DNA from 3 places in the Microbacterium gilvum genome. Region 2 is predicted to be linked to each of the others. Evidence: riboswitches for the same ligand, from Rfam matches in the RefSeq annotation. Region 2 holds a riboswitch; each other region holds the start of a gene.
The links. Region 2 has a riboswitch for thiamine pyrophosphate ahead of ABD998_RS15830 (ECF transporter S component). Riboswitches for the same ligand answer to the same signal wherever they lie in the genome.
Positions count from the first base shown of each region.

Region 1: another riboswitch for thiamine pyrophosphate. It lies ahead of thiC (phosphomethylpyrimidine synthase ThiC); the one in region 2 lies ahead of ABD998_RS15830 (ECF transporter S component).
Region 3: another riboswitch for thiamine pyrophosphate. It lies ahead of thiM (hydroxyethylthiazole kinase); the one in region 2 lies ahead of ABD998_RS15830 (ECF transporter S component).

Region 1 covers NZ_BAABKO010000002.1:481,503-488,608, reverse strand. The annotation lists gene ABD998_RS08110 (thiazole synthase) at 1-598, opposite strand, end outside; gene thiS (sulfur carrier protein ThiS) at 600-839, opposite strand; gene thiO (glycine oxidase ThiO) at 836-2,101, opposite strand; gene thiC (phosphomethylpyrimidine synthase ThiC) at 2,106-3,836, opposite strand; TPP riboswitch at 3,835-3,942, opposite strand; gene panB (3-methyl-2-oxobutanoate hydroxymethyltransferase) at 3,992-4,864, opposite strand; gene panD (aspartate 1-decarboxylase) at 4,861-5,250, opposite strand; gene panC (pantoate--beta-alanine ligase) at 5,250-6,101, opposite strand; gene ABD998_RS08075 (Rossmann-like and DUF2520 domain-containing protein) at 6,098-6,847, opposite strand; gene ABD998_RS08070 (NUDIX hydrolase) at 7,034-7,106, shown strand, end outside.
Region 2 covers NZ_BAABKO010000006.1:181,782-188,887, forward strand. The annotation lists gene ABD998_RS15820 (bifunctional proline dehydrogenase/L-glutamate gamma-semialdehyde dehydrogenase) at 1-94, shown strand, start outside; gene ABD998_RS15825 (D-alanyl-D-alanine carboxypeptidase family protein) at 97-1,686, opposite strand; TPP riboswitch at 1,755-1,863, shown strand; gene ABD998_RS15830 (ECF transporter S component) at 1,857-2,492, shown strand; gene ABD998_RS15835 (ABC transporter ATP-binding protein) at 2,489-3,961, shown strand; gene ABD998_RS15840 (energy-coupling factor transporter transmembrane component T family protein) at 3,958-4,743, shown strand; gene ABD998_RS15845 (ExeM/NucH family extracellular endonuclease) at 4,896-7,106, shown strand, end outside.
Region 3 covers NZ_BAABKO010000001.1:868,083-875,188, reverse strand. The annotation lists gene ABD998_RS04430 (cysteine desulfurase family protein) at 1-625, opposite strand, end outside; gene nadC (carboxylating nicotinate-nucleotide diphosphorylase) at 627-1,472, opposite strand; gene nadB (L-aspartate oxidase) at 1,466-2,980, opposite strand; gene nadA (quinolinate synthase NadA) at 2,977-4,299, opposite strand; gene ABD998_RS04410 (NUDIX hydrolase) at 4,403-5,098, opposite strand; TPP riboswitch at 5,122-5,216, shown strand; gene thiM (hydroxyethylthiazole kinase) at 5,208-6,014, shown strand; gene thiE (thiamine phosphate synthase) at 6,011-6,679, shown strand; gene thiD (bifunctional hydroxymethylpyrimidine kinase/phosphomethylpyrimidine kinase) at 6,676-7,106, shown strand, end outside.

The sequences.
Region 1 (7,106 bases), on a different contig from region 2:
GCTCCATCGCGAACGCCGCGTCGGAGGCCGTGCCGATGCCGGCATCGAGGACCACCGGCACCGATGCGCGGTCGACGATGAGCTCGATGCTGTGGGGGTTGAGGATGCCGAGCCCCGTGCCGATGGGCGCGCCGAGCGGCATCACCGCGGCGACCCCGAGCTGCTCGAGCCGCAGGGCCGTCACGGGGTCGTCGCCCGTGTACGCGAACACGGCGAACCCCTCGGCGACGAGCCGTTCCGCCGCGTCCAGCAGCTCGACGGGATCGGGCAGCAGCGTCTCGTCGTCCGCGACGACCTCGAGCTTGATCCAGTGCGTGCCGAACGCCTCGCGCGCGAGCTCGGCCGTGAGGACGGCCTCGCGCGCCGTGCGGCATCCGGCCGTGTTCGGCAGCAGCCGGATGCCGCGCTCCCGCAGCATCGCGTACAGGGAGCCGCCCGCGTCGGCGCCGGACGCGCCGTACCGGCGCACGGCGACCGTGGTGAGCTCTGTGCCCGAGGCATCGAGCGCGTCGCCCAGCACCTCGAGGCTCGGCGCCCCTCCGGTGCCGAGGATGAGCCGGGAGCCGAGGGCGACGCCGTCGACGACGAGCGCATCCATGTCAGCCTCCCTGCGCCGCGGTCAGCACCTCGACGCGTGCGCCGGCGCCGAGGAGGCGGGACGACCATGCCGCGCGGGGCACGACGACTCCGTCGACGGCGACAGCGACGCCGAGAGGGGCGCCGTCGAGGGGCGCGCCGTCCGCGTCGAGCCGGCGGCCCGTGAGCGCCTCGACGACGGCGTCGACGGCCGAGCCCGACGCGACGCGCACGGGACTGCCGTTGGCGGTGATCTCGATCATGCAGGTGCTCCTTCGAGCGGGAGGGGGACGGAGGCGCGGCGCTCACGGCTGACGCGCGCGGGGGAGAAGCTGCCTCGGGCGAAGCGGCCTCGGGCGAAGCGGCCTGGGTCGAGCAGCGCTGCGAAGGGGTGCGCACGCGCGCCGTCGAGCTCATCCCGGACGAGCGCCGCGATGAGCGGGGCGAGCAGCACGCCGTTCCGGTAGGTGCCCGACGCGACGACGAGGCCGTCGTCGATCCGCCCGACCAGCGGCAGATGATCGGGGGTCGCCGGCCTCGCACGGGCGACCGCCTCGACGAAGCGGTGGTCCTCGATCGCGGGGACGACCTCCGCCGCGTCGCGCAGCAGGGAGAGGACCCCTCCCGCCGACACGTCGTCGTCGCCGTCTTCGCGCTGTGTCGCCCCCACCACGAGACCGCCATCTGCTCGCGGCACGAGGTAGACCGACCGGCCGCGCACAGACGCGCGGATGGTCTGCGCCACGGCCCCGCGCCCCGCCGCCCGCAGACGCAGGATGTCGCCGTGCACCGGTCGGATGGTGCCGGACGGGACGATGCCGGATGGGAGGAGACCCGTCATGTCGAGCCCCGTCGCCAGCACCACCTCGGCGGCCTCGAGGGCGGTGCCGTCGTCGAGCACGACTCCGCAGGCGGCGCCCGTGCGGCCGCGGCGCAGCGCCCGCACCGCGCGCCGGATGACCGTGCCCGCCGGCAGCGCTGCGCGCAGCGCGGACGTGAACGCGCGCGGATCGACGCGATGGTCGTCGGGTGCCGTGTAGGCGCACGCGATGCCGGGTGCCAGCAGGGGTTCGACCCGACGGGCCGCGTGCACGGCCATCCGCTCGGCGCGCAAAGGCGCGGCCGCCGGCGACGCGAGCAGCGCCGACAGGCGTGCGCGGTCGGCGGCATCGACCCCGACGAGCAGCGTCGCGTGCCGCTCGTACCCGCACGCCGCGGCCCCGCCGGGCTGCGCGTCGACGAAGGCGGGATACCGCCGGGCGGCCTCGATCAGCAACGGCAGGGTGGCCGGCTCGCTCGGCTCGAACTCGCCCACGGGGCTCAGCATGCCGGCAGCGGCATACGTCGCGCCGGTGCCCGGATCCGGGTCGACGAGCCGCACGGAGCGCCCGGAGCGGACGCACTCCGTCGCGATGGCGGTGCCGACGACGCCCGCGCCGACGACGATCACGTCGACGACCGAGCCGGCATCGTCCGCCCTCGCGTCCTCCCCCCAGGCGCCAGCCCGGGAATCAGCCGCGCACACGGAGTCAGCCGCGCACACGGGGCTCGGCGAGGTACACCGTCGACCCGGCCGCCGCGAACTCCTGAGACTTGCGGCGCATCGCGGCGATCGCCTGCTGCTCCTCCGCTCCTCCGAAGCGATCGCGGATGTCCTGCGAGATGCGCATGGAGCAGAACTTCGGACCGCACATGGAGCAGAAGTGCGCGGTCTTCGCGGGCTCCGCGGGGAGCGTCTCGTCGTGGAACTCCTCCGCCGTGTCGGGGTCGAGCGACAGCGCGAACTGATCGCGCCAGCGGAACTCGAATCGCGCCTTCGAGAGCGCGTCGTCGCGCTCGTGCGCGCCCGGGTGGCCCTTCGCGAGGTCGGCGGCGTGTGCGGCGATCTTGTAGGTGATGACGCCCGTCTTCACGTCGTTGCGGTCGGGCAGGCCGAGGTGCTCCTTGGGCGTGACGTAGCAGAGCATCGCCGTCCCCCACCGCGCGATCTCGGTCGCTCCGATGGCCGACGTGATGTGGTCGTATCCGGGGGCGACGTCGGTCACGAGAGGGCCGAGCGTGTAGAACGGCGCGCCGGAGCAGAGCTCCTGCTGCCGCTCCACGTTCTCGCGTACGAGGTGCAGCGGCACGTGGCCCGGGCCCTCCACCATCACCTGCACATCGTGCTCCCACGCGCGGTGCGTGAGCTCGGCGAGCGTGTCGAGCTCTGCGAACTGCGCTGCGTCGTTGGCGTCGGCGGTCGAGCCGGGCCGCAGCCCGTCGCCCAGGGAGAACGCGACGTCGTAGCGGGCGAAGATCTCGCACAGCTCGTCGAAGTGCGTGTAGAGGAAGTTCTCCTCGTGGTGTGCGAGACACCACCCGGCCATGATCGAGCCGCCGCGCGAGACGATGCCCGTGACGCGATCGGCCGTGAGCGGCACGTAGCGCAGCAGGACGCCGGCGTGGATCGTCATGTAGTCGACGCCCTGTTCGCACTGCTCGATCACGGTGTCGCGGAAGACCTCCCAGGTGAGCCGGTGCGCCTGCCCGTCGACCTTCTCGAGCGCCTGGTAGATCGGCACGGTGCCGATGGGGACGGGAGCGTTGCGGATGATCCACTCGCGCGTCGTGTGGATGTCGTCGCCCGTCGACAGGTCCATGACGGTGTCGGCGCCCCACGTCGTCGCCCAGGAGAGCTTCTCGACCTCCTCCGCGATCGAGCTCGTGACCGCGGAGTTGCCGATGTTGGCGTTGATCTTCACGAGGAACGCACGGCCGATGATCATCGGCTCGGCCTCGGGATGGTTGACGTTGAGCGGGATGATCGCGCGCCCCGCCGCGAGCTCCGAGCGCACGAGCTCGACGTCGCATCCCTCCCGCAGGGCGACGAAGCGCATCTCGTCGGTGACGATCCCGCGGCGCGCGTAGTGCATCTGGGTCACGGTGCGCCCGGGGAGTGCGCGACGGGGCCGGTGCGCGTCGCCTCGCCATTCCTCGGACGCCGATCCCCTGCGCGCGGCCGATCGGCCGTCGTCCTGCAGATCGCGAGGGCGTCCGTCGTACGTCTCGGTGTCGCCACGCCGCGCGATCCACCGCTCGCGCAGGCGCGGGATGCCGCGGACCGGGTCGCCCCCGGGTCCCTGCGTCCGGTAGGCCGTGAACGGTGCGTTGACCTGGCCGTTCGGGGACGGCCCGAGGGCGATGCGGGTGACTGGCACCCGGATCCCGTGCTCGTCGTCGTGCAGATACGCGAGCGAGTGCGTCGCTTCCAGGGTGCGCAAAAGAGCTGCTCCTACTTCCTACGCCGGCATGACCCGTACAGGTTCGACGGTCGCGGGCAGCGTCAGCCCGTTCTCAGCCCCTGCTGGGACTCCCGTGTGGACCGGATCAGAGTAGCAGGGGCGCGATCGGGCGCAAGTCGGACGCCGGAAGCGGATCAGAGGGCGTCGAGGAGGGTGCGCAACCGCGCATATTCCGCCTCGGGAATTGAGTAGCCGTGCTCAGGTGCGGGGTATCCGGACGACCGGACATCGTCCGCGTAGGCGGCGACGCCCGCGATCATCCGCTCTCGGAGATCGTCGTAGCGCTTGACGAAGCGGGCGGCGCGCCCTCCATATATTCCGAGAAGATCATGGAAGACGAGCACCTGCCCGTCGACCGCGGGCCCTGCGCCGATGCCGATGACCGGCACGTGCACGCGCGGCATGATCGCCGCGGCGACGTCGCTCGGGATCGCCTCGAAGACGATCGAGAAGCAGCCGGCCTCCTGCAGCGCGAGCGCGCTCTCGCACACGGCCAGCGCCTCCTCCGCCGTGCGTCCCTGGGCACGGTAGCCGCCGAGCGCCGTGGCCGTCTGCGGGGTCAGCCCGACGTGGCCCATGACGGGGACGCCCGCACGCACGATGGCGCGCGCCCTGTCGACCGAGCTGCCGCCGCGCTCTATCTTGACGGCGTCGCATCCGGTCTCCTTCACGAACCGCAACGCCGTCGCCACGGCCGCCTCGTCGGAGCCCTCGTACGACCCGAACGGCAGGTCGACGACCAGCAGCGGCCCGTCGAGCCCCCGGCGGACGGCACGCGCGAGCATGATCATCTCGTCGACCGTCACGGGCACCGTGCTGTCGTAGCCGAGCACCGTCATCGCCGCGGAGTCGCCCACGAGCACGACGTCGACGCCTGCGGCGTCTGCGACCTGGGCGCTCGGATGGTCGTAGGCCGTGACCATGACGATCGGCTCGCCGTCGGCCTTCTTCGCCGTGAGGTCGCCGATGCCCGTGCGGCGGCGCGCCTGATCGGGGCGCGCGCTCACACCGCCTCCGTGAGCAGACGCGCGACGGCGTCGTCCACGGCGATGATGCCGTTGCCGCGGTCGACGTGGACGACGACGGGCTCGTAGACCTCGAGGTCGGCCTCGTCGTACTCGCCGTACGAGATGACGATGATCGTGTCACCCGTGTGGACGAGCCGCGCGGCGGCGCCGTTGACCTGCATGACACCGGAGCCGCGCTCCCCCGCGATCGTGTAGGTCTCGAAGCGGGCGCCGTTGTCGACGTCGACGACGTGCACCTGCTCGTGCTCGAGGATGTCGGCCGCTTCGAGCAGGTCGGGGTCGACCGTGATGGAGCCGACGTAGTGCAGATCGCTGGCCGTGATGGTGGCGCGGTGGATCTTGGACTTCAGCATGGTGCGGCGCATCATGCGCCTCCCCTCAGGATGCGGTTGTCGATGAGGCGCGCGGCGCCGACCCGGGCGGCGACGGCGAGCAGCGCGTCGCCCTCGAGGGCGTCGAGCGGGCGCAGGTCGACGGCATCGCGCAGCTCGAGGTACTCGGGCACGATCCCCGCGTCGCCGAGCACGGCGAGGGCCGTCGCGATGAGCGCGCCTGCATCCCGCTCGCCGCGTCGTGCGGCGTCGTCCGCCGCTGCGAGCGCGCGGCTCAGCGCCGTGGCCCGCGCGCGCGACTCGGCGTCGAGGTAGACGTTCCGCGAGCTGAGGGCGAGCCCGTCGTCCTCCCGCACGATGGGGCACGCCTCGATGCGCACGGGGATGTCGAGGTCGCGCACGAGGCGCCGCACCACGAGCACCTGCTGGGCGTCCTTCTGCCCGAAGTACGCCGTGTCGGGTGCGACGATGCCGAAGAGCTTCGCGACGACGGTCGCGACGCCGTCGAAGTGGTGCGGCCCGCGTGAGGCGCCGCACAGCACATCGGTGATGCCCTCCACATGGATGGTCGTGGCGAAGCCGTCGGGATACACCTCCGCGACGGGCGGTGCGAAGAGCACGTCGACGCCCTCGGCCTCCGCGAGCGCGGCGTCTCGGGCCTCGTCGCGGGGGTACGCGCCGAGGTCCTCGTTCGCGCCGAACTGCGTCGGGTTGACGAAGAGCGAGACGACGACGAAGCCGTCGACCGCGCGCGCACGGCGCATGAGCGACAGATGCCCTTCATGGAATGCCCCCATCGTGGGCACGAGGCCGATGCTGCGGCCGTCCTCCCTGGCGCGGGCGACGGCATCCCTCACCTCCGCAATCGTGCGCAGGATGATCATGCGACGTCCTTCCTCTGGGACAGATCGGCTGTGCGCGCGCACAGCTCGTCGAAGAGCGGCAGCAGCTCGGGGACCTCGGCCACGGCCTGGCGCTGACGTGCGACGGTATCGGAGTCGCCCCGCGCGACGGGGCCCGTGAGCGCCGCGGCGGGGCCGAGCGCCGCCCAGTTCTCGATCGTCTGCCGGACGAGCGGGGCGAGCATCGCGCGCGCCGTGGGGGCGTCGATCCCGGAGGAGACGGCGACGCGCTCGGCCGTGTCCTGCAGCGTGACGAGGAAGTTCGAGGCGATGGACGCTGCCGCGTGGTACCCGGCGCGCCGTGCGTCGTCGATCGCGACGGGTCGCGCCCCGAGGAGCTCCGCGATGCGCGCGGCGACGGCGAGGGCGTCGTCGTCGCGGCCGGCGACAGCGCAGGCGATGCCGTGGAACACCGAGGGCTCCTCGGAGCCCGTGAAGGTCTGCAGCGGATGCACGCCGAGGTCGACGTCGTCGAGCGGCGTCGCTCCCGAGGTGTGGCCGATGAGACCGCGGTGCCCGCTCAGGTTCCGGGCGGCGGAGGCGATCGCGCTGTCCGGAACGCACAGCAGCACGACGTCCGCGTCGCCGACCGGCTCGCCGCGCCCGGTCGGGCCGAGCACCTCGATCCCCGCTTCGCGGAGCGCGCGCGCGAGGACGACACCGAGGCGTCCGCGGCCGACGACGGCGACGGACGCGGGGGGATGGGCGGGGGCGCGGAGGGTGCTCATGGCGGGGGTGCGCGGTCGAGCGCGTCATGAGTATCCGCCTTCCGGACATCGTCGGCAAAATCAGGTGCCAATGTGCACGCCATCGGGGGCGCCTGATTGTGCGTTTCATCCGAGTTCGACGAACCGAATTGATCATTCTGATTTCGTCATCACCTGTCGACGCGGGTGACGTGAGACCCTCGGAGGGTGACTGCCGATGCCCTCCTCGCCTCCGCTCATGACGCCGTCGCGACGGCGGGCGCGTCGTCCCCCGATCACG
Region 2 (7,106 bases):
GCTGCCGTTCGTGCGGGAGCAGGCGGTGTCGATCACGGCCCACCGGTTCGGGAACGAGCGCCGCTATCCCGTCCCGGGTCTCGCCGGCGCCTGACCTCAGTCGAGGCCGAGCAGCGCGAGGGGGTGGGTGAGGCGCCAGAGGAACGACGGCGCGGGGACGGCCTCCGACAGCTGCAGCGGGACGCTCGCGGAGTCCATGCCGCCCGTCACGAGCAGCGTCCCGACCTCGTCGCCCGCGTCGTCTCCGATCGCGACCTCGTAGTCGGCCTCGGTCGCGGGGGCCACGCCCTGCCAGGAGATGACGTCGGCGTCGGAGGACGTCACGACCGTGCTCTGCGCGCCCCATTCCGTCGTGATGCGCGCGACGGCAGCGCCCGCCTCGACGGCGGTCACCTGCTGCATGCCCTCCTCGAGCTGGTCGAGCAGGGTGCGGCTGACGATCTCGCGGCTGTCCTCGTCGGGCTGGCCGAGCACGGCCGAGTACAGCGTGACGGTGGTCTGCCCGATCGTGACGTCCTTCGCGGCGAGCAGATTGAAGTACTCCGTGCCCGTCGACCACAGCGAGCCGGTCTTGAGCCCGATGATGCCCTCGTCGCCGATGAGCGGGTTCGAGTTCTCGACGAGCCCCGCCCCCGGCAGCGTCACGGAGTCCTGCGCCATGATCTCGGCGAGCACGGGGTCCTGCTCCGCCCTCTCGGCGAGGGCGATGAGCGCGCGGGCCGACGCGAGGTTGCCCGGGTCGATGCCGCTCGGGTCGGTCACGGTGATGCCGTCGAGGCCGTTGTCGGCCAGCCAGGTGGTCGCGTCGGCGAGCCACGCCTCCTGCGTTCCCCAGATCTCCTCGACGAGGCGGTCGACGTAGTTGTTCGCGGAGCCGAGCATGACGCCCTGCAGCATCTGGTAGAGCGTGAGCGTGCCGTCGACGGGGACGTCGACGGCCGACTCGTCGGCGTACAGATACGCCCAGTACTCGTCGCTGTCGGCCTGCGTGAACGCGAAGGTCGCGCCGTCGTCGCCGACCGCGAGCCCCTGGTCCTCGATGATCATGAGCGCCGTGACGACCTTCGTGATGCTCGCCATCGGCAGCGACTCGTCGTCCGACGAGATGGCGCCGCCCGGCCCGCCCTGCGCCGCGAGAGCCGACGTGCCGTCCTCGGGCCACGCGACGGGGAACTCCTCGCCGATCGGCGTCTCGACCGCGAGGGCCGACACGCTCGGCTCGACGCTCGACAGCGGCCACAGCGCGCACGCGGCGACGTAGCCGACGGCGAGCACGCCGAGGGCGGCGACGGGGCCGATCCATCCGCGCCGCCGCGGCGGAAGGGGCAGGATGGCGGCCCCACGCGGCCGTGCCGCGGCGGGCGGGCCTGCGGGCGGTGCGTCCGCGACGGCATCCGCATCGACCCACGAGAGCGCGGCGGTCGACGGGAGGAGCGGCGTCGGTCCGGTCGGTGCGGGTGCGGGTGCGGGCTCTTCGGCGGCTGCGACCTGCGCCGCCTCATCCGGCGCTGTCACGTCCGGCGCTGTCTGCTCCGGCACCGCCTCGTCTGGCGCGGCGTCGGCGGCCGTGTCCGCGGCGACCGGCGCATCCGCTGCGGGCGTCCCGTCGGCGACCGCGCGATGCTCCCGGCGCGACCGACGCGAGGTCGCGCCGGCCTCGGGTGCCGGGATGTCGTCGATTGCCACCCGCCTACGGTACCCCGTCGCACCTCGGAGCCAGCGGCGCGGGGCCCCGCGGAGGAGTAGAATCAGCCGCACATCACACGGGAGTCCGCCGAGCCGGGCTGAGAGGACGCGAGCCGCGCGTCGACCGTCGAACCTGATCCGGGTCATGCCGGCGCAGGAAGGAGAACAGAATGTCCACGTCCGTGTCCGGAACCAGGACCCCCCGCCGCTACACGTGGCGCGTGGTCGACATCGTCGTCGCGAGCGTCATCGGCGTCGCGGCGGGCGTCGTCTTCTGGCTGTGGGGCCAGGCCTGGCCCGCCCTCGACAGCCTCCTCTCGTTCACGCCCGGCCTGTCGGGGCTGCTCGCGGGCGGATGGCTGTTCGCCGGCGTGCTGGGCGGCCTCGTCGTCCGCAAGCCGGGGGCGGCCCTCTACACCGAGATCGTCGCGGCCGTCGTGTCGATGCTCATCGGCACGCAGTGGGGCTTCACGACCTTCATCTGGGGCGTCGTGCAGGGCCTCGGCGCCGAACTGGGCTTCGCGCTGCTCGCCTACGCCAACTGGCGCCTCCTCGGTGCGCTGCTGTCCGGTGCGCTCGCGGGCGTCGCGGTGGCGGTGCTCGACACGAACTTCTCGAGCGTCGCGGCGCTCGCCGTGGAGGTGCGCCTCGTCTACGCGGCGTCCGCCGTCGTCTCGGGCATCGTGCTCGCGGGGCTGGTGTCGCTCGTCATCACGCGCGCGCTCGCCGCGACGGGGGCCCTCGACCGCTTCGCGTCCGGCCGCGAGCTGCGTGCGCGTCGAGCGGGAGGCGCCAGCGCCGCGTGACCGCGCGGATCGAGGCCCGCGGCTGGGGATGGCGGCACGCCGGCCGCAGCGGGTGGGCGGTGTCGGACGTCGACATCGTCGTCGAGCCGGGGGAGCGGGTGCTGCTGCTCGGCGCCAGCGGCTCCGGCAAGTCGACGCTGCTGCGCGGCCTCGCGGGGGTGCTGGGCGACGAGGAGGACGGCGACGCCGCGGGCGAGCTGCTCGTCGACGGCCGCCCCGCGGCGCAGGCGCGCGGCGCCGCGGGTCTCGTCCTCCAGGACCCGGACGCCCAGGTCGTGCTCGCGCGCGTGGGCGACGACGTCGCGTTCGCGTGCGAGAACCTCGGCGTGCCGCGCGACGAGATCTGGCGCCGCGTCCCGCAGGCGCTCGACGCCGTCGGCCTCCGCCTCCCGCTCGACCATCCGACCACCGCTCTCTCGGGCGGACAGAAGCAGCGCCTCGCCCTCGCCGGCCTCCTCGCCATGCGGCCGGGCCTGCTGCTCCTCGACGAGCCGACCGCGAACCTCGATCCCGAGGGCGCGGTCGATGTGCGGGACGCCGTCGTGGCGGCCGCGGAGGCGACCGGCTCGACGCTCGTCGTCGTGGAGCACCGCGTCGCGCTGTGGGCCGAGCATGTCGACCGCGTCGTCGTGCTCGGCGCGGGCGGCGGCGTGATCGCCGATGGCGCGCCCGGTGCCGTCTTCGACGCCCACGGCTCCGTGCTCACGGCGGCCGGCGTCTGGGTGCCGGGCGTCGTCCCGGAGATCCCGCGGACGCCGCCGCGACGCTCCGGCGTCGAGCTGCTGCGGGCCGAGCGGCTCGCCGTCGGGCGCCGGCCGCTCGGAGCGCGGCAGGCGCGGACCGTGGCCGACGGCATCGACCTCGCCGTGGCCTCGGGGACGGCGACGGCCGTGCTCGGCCCCAACGGCGCGGGCAAGTCGACGCTGGCCGCGACGCTCGCCGGCCTGCTCGCGCCCGCCGGCGGCGCTCTGACCGCCTCCGCCGAGCTCGCGGCGGGCGCACGGGGGGAGCCGGTGCGGTGGACGTCGCGCCAGCTGCTCACCCGCATAGGCATGCTGTTCCAGTCCCCGGAGCACCAGCTGCTCGCCTCGTCCGTGCGCGACGAGCTCGAGGTCGGCCCGCGGGCCCTGCGGTCCGACCCTGCGACGACCGCGCGGACGGTCGACGACCTCCTCGCCCGGCTGCGACTCACCGCGCTCGCCGACGAGAACCCGTTCACCCTCTCGGGCGGCGAGAAGCGGCGGCTCACCGTCGCCGCGTCGCTCGTGACGCGTCCGCGCCTCCTCGTGCTCGACGAGCCCACCTACGGGCAGGACGCGCGCACATGGCGCGAGCTCGCCATCCTGCTCGACGACGTGCGCGCCGACGGGACCGCGCTCGTCGTGGTGACGCACGACCGCCCGCTCGTCGACGCCCTCGCCGACGACGTCGTCGTGCTCGGCCCCGCCGTCGCGGGGGCCGCCGCATGAGCGTCGTCACGATCGACGCGCGGCGGTCTCCGCTCGGGAGCGTGAACGCCGTCGCGAAGCTCGCCGCCGCCCTCGTGATCGGCGTGGTGCTGCTGCTGTCGATCGACCCCGTCTCGGCGGGCGTCTCGCTGCTCCTCACGCTGCTCGTGCTGCCGTTCGCGCGGCTCTCGGCCCGCGATCTGTGGGCGCGGCTGTGGCCCATCGGCGCGTCGGCGCTCATCGCGTGCCTCGCGACGACCCTGTACGGCCGCCAGAGCGGCACGACGTATCTCGAATGGGGACTGCTCCGTGTGAGCGACGGCTCCCTCTCGCTCGCCATCGCCATCCTGCTGCGCGTGCTCGCGATCGCGGTGCCGTCGGTCGTCCTCTTCGCCACGACCGACCCGACAGACCTCGCCGACGCGCTCGCCCAGATCCTGCGCCTCCCCGCACGATTCGTGCTGGGCGCGCTCGCGGGGCTGCGGCTCGTCGGCCTGCTCGTCGACGACTGGCGGGAGCTCGGGATGGCGCGCCGCGCGCGAGGCGTCGCCGACTCGGGGCGGCTCCGGCGCCTCGCGGGGCAGACCTTCGCCCTCTTCGTGCTGGCCATCCGCCGCGGCACGAAGCTCGCGACCGCCATGGAGGCCCGCGGGTTCGGCGCGCCCGTGCGCCGCACCTGGGCGCGCCCCTCGCGGCTCCGTCCACGCGACGGGGTCGTCGTCGTGCTCGCCACGGCGATCGCCGGCGCCGCGATGACGGCGGCCGTCGCGGCGGGCACCTGGACCTTCGTGCTCGCGCTCTGACAGCCGGTTCTCGCCGCCAGTTCACTGACCCGTTCACCTGCCGGACACGGATCGGAAACGGCCCGTGCAAACGACATCCGTAGCGTCTCCCCGCATCCGCGCGTGTCACCCTGCCCGCGCGATCGTCACCCCACCAGGAGACCGATACCGTCATGTCATCACGCAAGCGCACCACGAGCGTGGTCGCCGTCCTCGTCGGGACGGCGGTGACGGGAGCGCTCTTGGCGCCCGTCGCCGCCGCCGCCGCCGAGCCCGCCGACGTGCTCATCAACGAGGCCTATCTCAAGGGCGGCAGCGCGAACGCGCCCTACACGCACAAGTTCATCGAGCTCTACAACGCCGGAGGAACGGCGCAGAGCCTCGACGGATGGTCGCTGCAGTACCGCAGCGCGTCCGGCACGGGAGCCCCCAACGGCACCCTCGCCCTGTCGGGGTCGATCGCCGCGGGCGACCACTACCTCGTCGCCCTCGGAAGCAACGGCTCCAACGGCGCCGCGCTGCCCGAGGCCGACCTCTCCAGCACGAGCATCAACCCCTCCGGCACGACGGGGACGATCTTCCTCGCCGACACGTCGAGCCCGGTGACGCTCGCGACCGGCTCGATCGTCGGCGTCGAGCACGTCGTCGACCTGCTCGGCTACGGCGCGTCGAACACCTTCGAGGGCACGGCAGCGGCCGTCGACGGAGCGAACTCCGTGCCGAACTCCCTCGTGCGCACGGACTTCGTCGACACCGACGTCAACTCCGCCGACTTCGCCAACGCGACCACGGTCACGCCCGAGTCGTCGACGGCCTCCCCCGAGCCGGAGCCCACGGGCACGGCGACGCCCACACCCACGCCCACGCCCACGGCGGCCCCGGAGGCCGTCGAGATCTCGGCCATCCAGGGCACGGGCGAGGCGAGCCCGCTCGCGGGCCAGACGGTGACGACGCACGGTGTCGTGACGGCGGCGTACCCCACGGGCGGGTTCAACGGCTTCTACATCCAGACGCCCGGCACGGGCGGCGCCGTCGACCTCGCCGCGCACACGGCGTCGGACGCCGTCTTCGTGTACGGCAGCCAGGCCACGGCGAAGGTCGCGATCGGCGACTACGTCGAGGTCACCGGCCCCGTGTCCGAGTACAACGGCCTCACCGAGATCAGCCCGACCGCGGCGAACGTCACGGTGATCGAGCCGGCCGCGACGACGACGCAGACCGTCGCGCCCGCCGAGCTCGCCTGGCCGGAGGACGAGGCCGGTCGCGAGTCGATCGAGGGCATGCTGTTCGCCCCGCAGGGCGATTTCACCGTCAGCGACACGTACGACACGAACTACTACGCCTCCATCGGCCTCGCCGCGGGCACCACGCCTCTCATGACGCCGACCGAGGTGGCGAACCCCGACGACGTCGACGCCTACGCGGCCGTCGTCGCCGACAACGCCGCGCGGGCGCTCACGCTCGACGACGGCGCGTCGATCAACTTCAACTCCTCCGCGAACAAGGGCATCCCCCTGCCCTACCTCTCGCTCGAGGAGCCGGTCCGCGTCGGCGCGCCCGTGACGTTCACGCAGCCCGTCGTCGTCGACTACCGCAACAGCCTGTGGAACCTGCAGCCGACGCAGCAGCTCACGGTCGACAACGCCGCAGCCGTCCAGCCGGCGACGTTCGAGAACACCCGCACGGACGGCCCGGCCGATGTGGGCGGCGACATCCAGATCGCGAGCTTCAACGTCCTCAACTACTTCACGACGACGGGCGAGGACGCGGAGGCACTGGGCGCGAGCTGCACCTACTACGCCGACCGCGCCGGCGACCCCGTCACGGTGAACACGTGCTCCACGGTGTCCGTGCGCGGCGCCGCCGAGGAGGAGGACCTCCTCCGCCAGCAGGCGAAGATCGTCGCGGCCGTCAACGGCCTCGGGGCCGAGGTCGTCTCGCTCGAGGAGATCGAGAACTCCACGATCGCGGGCGAGGAACGGGACGCCGCCGTGGCGGCTCTCGTGGAGGCGCTCAACGCCGACCTCGGCACGGACGAGTGGGCGTACGCCCCGTCGCCCGAGACCGTGCCGGCCGGCGAGGACGTCATCCGCACCGCCTTCATCTACAAGAAGGACGCCGTCGAGCTCGTCGGCGACTCGGTGATCGACGACGACGCGGCGTTCTCGAACGCGCGCTACCCGCTCGCGCAGGCCTTCCAGCCCGTCGGCGGCGACGAGGACGACACGTTCCTCGCGATCGTGAACCACTTCAAGTCGAAGGGCTCGGGATCGGGTGCCGACGCCGACCAGGGCGACGGTCAGGGCGCGTCGAACGCCTCGCGCGTCGCGCAGGCCGAGGCGCTCGTCGACTTCGCCGACGGGCTCCAGGCCCAGGTCGGCACC
Region 3 (7,106 bases), on a different contig from region 2:
GCCCCCGGATGGCGAGCACGCCCACCCCCTTCGGCGCGCCGACCTTGTGCCCCGCGAGCGAGAGGGCGTCGGCGCCCGTCGACCGCAGGTCGAGCCATCCTGCGGCCTGCACCGCGTCGAGATGGAGCGGGACGGCGACGTCCGGCACGATCTGCACGGTGCCGACCTCGTTGTTCGCGAGACCCATCGACACGAGGGACGTGTCGGGCCGGATGGCCGCGGCGAGCTCGTCCGCCGACGCCGCGCCGTCGCCATCCACCCCGACGACCGTCGCCTCGATGCCGTGGAAGCGCGCCAGGTAGGCCGCGGACTCGAGGATCGACTCGTGCTCGACGGCGGTCGTCACGATGTGCCGCGCACCGCGATGGGCGAGCGCGGCGAGCGCGACGCCCTTGACGGCGAGGTTGTTGGCCTCCGTGCCGCCGGAGGTGAAGACGACGTCTCCCCGGCGCATGCCGAGGACGCCGGCGATGCGCGAACGGGCGTCTTCGACCGCAGCCGCCGCCCGCTCGCCGACCGTGTGGCGGCTCGCCGGGTTGCCGTAGTCGCGCGTCAGGTACGGTGCCATGGCCTCGAGCACCTCGGGGCGAATGGGGCCGGTGGCGGCGTTGTCGAGGTAGAGCACGTCAGCGCACGCGGAGATCGAGCCCGAGGTCGACGGCGGGCGCCGAATGGGTCAGGGCGCCCACCGACACGACGTCGACGCCCGTCTCGGCGATCGCCCGCACCGTCTCGAGGCTCACGCCCCCCGACGCCTCCACGACCGCGCGCCCCGCGACCAGCGCGACCCCTTCGCGGAGCGCGGCGAGCGGGAAGTTGTCGAGCATGATCGTGTCGACACCCGCCGCGAGCACGGGCTCGATCTGGTCGATGCGGTCGACCTCCACCTCGACGTGCACGGTATGGCCGAGCCTGGCCATCCCCGCGCGCAGCGCGGTCGTGAGGTCGTCGCCGTCGAGGACCGCGAGGTGGTTGTCCTTCGCCATGACGGCGTCCGAGAGCGAGAAGCGGTGGTTCGAGCCGCCGCCCGAGCGCACGGCGTGCCGCTCGAAGGCGCGCAGGCCCGGCGTCGTCTTGCGCGTGTCGGCGATGCGCGCGCCCGTCCCCGCCACCTCGGCGACGTAGCGCGCCGTGAGCGTCGCGATGCCGGACATCCGCTGCGTGAAGTTGAGGGCGACGCGTTCGGCCGTGAGGACACCGCGCGCGGGACCGGCGACGCGTGCGAGCACCGTCCCCTCGGCGAAGCGCGAGCCGTCGTCGACGAGCACGTCGACGCCGATGCGGGAGTCGACAAGGCCGAAGGCGGCCTCGAACACCTCACCGCCGCTGAGGACGCCGGCCTCGCGCGCGACCAGTGCCGCCTCCGCTGTCGCGTGCGCGGGGACGAAGGCCTCGCTCGTGAGGTCGCCCCACGGCGCGTCCTCGTCGAGGGCGGCGCGCACGGCGCGGTCGATGGCGGATCGGGTCAGCATGGTGCTCCTGCCGTGGCGAGGGCCGGTTCGGGTGCGGGGCGGACGGCGTCTGCGCGATGGTGCGCGCCGGCCGACGCCGTGCGTGCGAGGGCCGCGCTCGCGGCCAGGGCGCCGACGTGCACGAGGGCGGCGTCCTCGTGCGCGCGGGGTGTGCGGGGGGCGGGAAGCGCGGCGTCCCACGCCGACAGGACTCCCGCCGCATGCATCAGCCGTGCCCCGTCGCGGACGAGGCCGACCTCGTCCCACATCAGCCGCTGCAGCGCCTCGCGCGAGAACGGGGGCGCATCGGGATCGGGCGGGACGGGCGCGCCCCGGTCGGATGGCCCCGGCGCGCTCGCCGCGGTCGAGTCGGCGAGCACGGCGGCCGCGCGGGCGCCGAAGACGGCCCCCTCCAGCAGCGAGTTCGAGGCGAGCCGGTTGGCGCCGTGGACGCCCGTGCGCGCGCACTCGCCGACGGCGAGAAGCCCCGCGCGCGTCGTCCGTCCGTGGAGGTCGGTGGCCACGCCCCCCATGAGGTAGTGCGCGGCGGGGGTGACGGGCACGGCCGTCTCCGCCCAGTCGAACCCGCGCGCCGCGACGGCCGCCGTGATCGTGGGGAAGCGGGCCGCGAGCGCCGCCCTGCCGAGCGCGGTCGCATCGAGGAGCACAGGGCGGCCTCCCTGCTCGGCCATCCGCCGGGCGATGGAGCGCGCGACGACGTCGCGCGGGGCGAGCTCGCCGTCGGGATGGTCGTCGAAGGCGAAGCGGCGACCGGTCTCGTCGACGAGCACGGCGCCCTCGCCGCGCACCGCCTCGGAGACGAGGAACGGCGCGCCGGCGGCGAGCACCGTGGGATGGAACTGGACGAACTCGAGATCGGCGACCGCGGCACCCGCGCGCGACGCCGCGGCGATGCCGTCGCCCGTGGCGAGCGCGGGGTTCGTCGTGCGGGAGTAGAGCCGGCCAGCGCCGCCCGTCGCGAGCACGACGGCGTCCGCGCGCAGCTCGCGGACCTCCCCGCCCGCGATGACGCGCACCCCGCCGATGCGGTCGCCGTCGTCGACGAGGTCGATGAGACGGGCGTGCTCGAGGATGCGCGCGCGCGACGCCCGTGCGGCGGCGACGAGCACCTCCTCGATGGCGCGGCCGGTGGCATCCCCGCCCGCGTGCAGGATGCGGGCATGCGAGTGCGCGGCCTCCAGGCCCATGCGGAGCGCGCCATCGGCGTCGCGGTCGAAGGCGACGCCGAGCGCGATGAGCTCGCGCACGCGACCAGGGCCTTCCGAGGCGAGGACGCGGACGGCATCCTCGTCGCACAGGCCGTCGCCCGCGCGCAGCGTGTCGGCGACGTGCGCCTCGACGCTGTCGCCGCGCGTCAGCACGGCGGCGATGCCGCCCTGCGCCCATCGGGTCGCGGTGTCGGCGAGCGCGCCCTTCGCGACGATCGTGACGTCGACGCCCGCGCGCACGGCATGGAGTGCGGCAGAGAGGCCGGCGATGCCGCTCCCGACGATGATCGCGCTCGTCATGATCCGGCCGGCCGCGCAGCGAGCATGCGCTCGAGCGCGATGCGCGCGGGCGCGGTGACGGATGCGTCCACCGAGATGCGGTTGACGACGCGTCCGGCCACGAGCTCCTCGAGCACCCAGGCGAGGTAGCCGGGGTGGATGCGGTACATCGTCGAGCACGGGCAGACGACGGGGTCGAGGCAGAAGATCTCGTGCTGCGGATGCTCGGCCGCGAGCCGTTGCACGAGGTTGATCTCGGTGCCGATGGCGAACGTCGTCGGCTCCGTCGCGGCGAGGATGGCCTTGCGGATGTAGTCGGTCGACCCCGCCTCGTCCGCGGCGTCGACGACCTCCATGGGGCACTCGGGGTGCACGATGACGCGCACGCCGGGGTGCTCCGCGCGCGCCTGCGCGATCTGCGCTGGCGTGAAGCGGCGGTGGACGGAGCAGAACCCGTGCCACAGGATGACGGCGCTGTCGCGCAGCGTCTGCTCTGTCGAGCCGCCGAGGGGGCGCCGGGGGTTCCACATCGGCATCCGGTCGAGCGGCACGCCCATGGCCTTCGCGGTGTTCCGCCCGAGGTGCTGGTCGGGGAAGAAGAGCACGCGGCGGCCGCGGGCGAACGCCCACTCCAGCACGGTGCTCGCGTTCGACGAGGTGCAGACGATGCCGCCGTGTCGGCCCACGAATCCCTTGATGGCGGCCGACGAGTTCATGTACGTCACGGGGACGACCGGCACGAGCCCGTCGGCATCCGGCGCGTCGAGCGGCCCGAGCACGTCCTCGAGCTGCTCCCAGCACTCCTCGACCTGGTCGATGTCGGCCATGTCGGCCATGGAGCACCCCGCGGCGAGGTTCGGCAGGATGACCGCCTGCTCGGTGCCGGAGAGCATGTCGGCTGTCTCGGCCATGAAGTGCACCCCGCAGAAGACGATCGCCTCCGCGGCGGGATGGGCGAGGGCGGCGTTCGCGAGCTGGAAGGAGTCGCCCACGTAGTCGGCGTGCTGCACGACTTCGTCGCGCTGGTAGAAGTGGCCGAGCACCACGACACGGTCGCCGAGCGCCGCCTTCGCCGCGCGGATGCGGTCGTGGAGCTCTGCCTCCGGTGCCTCCCGGTAGGCGCGGGGGAGCTCGCCCTGGCGGGGGGCGCCCGTGGGGATCACATCTGCCATGGAGGCACCGGGTCCGTAGCCCTCCTCGACGTCGAACGCCCACGGCCCGTCGGCGAGGTCGGTCGAGCAGGTCGAACCCGCGGCGGCGCCCGACAGGATGGCGCGGATGCCGTGGTCGACGCTGGGGTCGACGGGGCGCGGCGAGAGGGCGACGGAGGTGGCGGCCATGGGAACCCCGTTCGGGTCGGTGTGACTCTAAGTCGGACGAACCGAGTTTAAGTCACTCTGACCACAATGGCGACCGGAGTGCGAGAGGGCGGCGGGGAGAGCCTCAGGCGTCGCCGAGGGGCCCGCGGTCGGCGAGCTCCACGTCGGAGTTGTAGCGGAAGAGCCGCGCGGGGCGGTGCTTGCCCGTGCGGAACGACTCGGTCGGGATGAGGGACTCCGAGCCCTCCAGGAGGCGGCGGAAGTTCGAGGGGTCGAGGCGCCGGCCGAGCACGGCCTCGTAGACCTCGCGCAGCTCGGTGAGGGTGAACTCGTCGGGAAGCAGACCGTGGGCGATGCGGCTGTAGCCGACCTTGTTGCGCAGGCGCCAGAGCGCGTACGCGACGATCCGGTTGTGGTCGAACGCGAGCGCGGGGAGGTCGTCGACGTCGAACCACTCGACGTTCTCGGGCGCGCCCTCCGCGGCGCGCTGGGCGTCGACGAGATCGGAGCGGAGCAGGGCCCAGTACACGACCGACACGACCCGGGTGGGGGAGCGGTCGACGTCTCCGAAGGCGTAGAGCTGCTCGAGGTAGCTGGGGCTGAGGGCCGTCGTCTCCGCGAGGGTCCGCGATGCGGCGTCGTCGAGCCCCTCCGCGGCGTCGAGCCAGCCGCCCGGCAGCGCCCACTGGTCTCGGAACGGCTCCCGCGTACGCCGCACGAGCGGGATCATGAGCGCATCCGCCCCCGGTCGCGCGCGCAGCGAGAAGATCGCCGTCGAGACGGCGACGCGGATGGCGGCGGGCGTCGGGTCGGGCGTCACCCTCCGAGCGTATATGCTCGCTTCCCAGTGACACGGGGTGTCCCGACCGGGACTGAGATCACACCCGTACGCACCTGATCTCGTTAGAACGAGCGGAGGGATGTCGCTGATGAGTGACGCATACGCACCGGTGCTCGCGAGCGTGAGGGAGTCGTCTCCGCTCGTGCAGTGCCTCACCAATTCCGTCGTCGTGAACGTCACGGCCAACGCGCTCCTCGCGGTGGGCGCCGCGCCCGTGATGGCCGACGTCCCCGAGGAGGCGGGCGAATGCGCGGCGGTCGCGTCGGCCGTGCTCGTGAACCTCGGCACGCCGACCGCGGAGCAGCGCGAGGCGATGCTCGCCGCGGCGTCGTCGGCGCACCTCGCCGGCGTGCCCTGGGTGCTCGACCCCGTCGGAGTGGGCGCGCTCGGGATGCGCACGGCGTTCGCGCAGCGCCTGCTCGATCTCGAGCCGACGGCCGTGCGCGGGAACGCCTCGGAGATCCGCGCGCTCGCGGGCGTCGGAGCGGGCGGTCGCGGCGTGGACGCCGCCGACGACGTCGACGCGGCGCTGGACGCCGCGCGGGAGATCGCCCAGCGGACCGGCGCCGTCGTGGCGGTCTCCGGCCCCGTCGACGCCGTCGTCGCGGTCCGCCGGGTCGCGCGGATCCACGGCGGCAGCGCGCTCCTCACGCGCATCACGGGCGGCGGATGCTCGCTCGGCGCCGTCACCGCCGCGTGCATCGCGGCGGCGGGCGACGCGTTCGCCGGCGCCGTGGCCGCGCACGCACTGTACGCGGCGGCCTCGGAGCGCGCCGCGGCGGCGTCGGACGGTCCCGGCTCGTTCGGATGGCGCTTCCTCGACGCGCTCGACGCCGTCTCGCCCTCCGATCTCGCCGCCGTGCGCGTCGACGAGACCACGGCGGTGCGCGGATGAGGCGCGCGTTCGACCCCTCCGTCTACCTGGTCGCCGACGCCGCGTCGGTCGGCGACCGTCCCGTCGCCGACATCGTGGCGGCCGCCGTGGACGGCGGCGTGTCGGCCGTGCAGATCCGCGGCAAGGAGCTCTCGGCGGCCGAGCTGCTGCGCGTCGTGGAGGAGGCGGCCCTGCACATGGCCGGCCGGGCGACCCTCCTCGTGAACGACCGCGTCGACGTCTTCCTCGCCGCCCGGGCGGCGGGCGCCGCCGTCGACGGCGTGCACATCGGTCAGAGCGACCTGCCGGCGGGGCGCGTGCGCGATCTCGTCGGGCCCGACGCCGTCGTGGGGCTCAGCGCGAGCCTCGCATCGCAGCTGCCGGCGCTGCGCGGCCTGCCATCGGGGACGGTCGACTACCTGGGCGTCGGCGCCGTCCGCCCCACGCCCACGAAGAAGGACCATCCGGCACCGCTCGGGTGGGACGGCTTCGCGGCGTTCGCCGCGCTCGTCCCCGACATCCCGTGCGTCGCGATCGGCGGGGTGGGGCCGGGCGACGCCGCCGACGCGCGCCGCGCCGGTGCGGCGGGCATCGCCGTCGTCCGCGCGATCTGCGCGGCGACGCGGCCGGCGGAGGCGGCGGCCGCGCTGCGGGTCGAGTGGGCCGATGCGGGGGCCGGCGCGTGAGCCGCGTCGCGAACGTGCTGTCGATCGCCGGCTCCGATCCGTCCGGCGGGGCGGGCGTGCAGGCCGATCTGAAGACGATCCTCGCCTGCGGCGGCTACGGGATGGCGGCCGTCACGGCCCTCACGGCGCAGAACACGCGCGGCGTCTCGGCCGTGCACACGCCGCCCTCGTCGTTCCTGCGGGCGCAGCTCGACGCCGTCGCGGCCGACGTGCGCATCGACGCCGTCAAGATCGGCATGCTGGGAACCGCCGAGGTGATCGCCGAGACGGCCGCATGGCTGAGCGCGCTCCCGGCACGTCCCGTCGTCGTGCTCGATCCCGTCATGGTCGCCACGAGCGGCGACCGCCTCATCGACGCCGAGGCCGAGCGGGCGCTGCACGACCTGTTCGCACTCGTCGACGTCGTCACCCCGAACCTGCCCGAGCT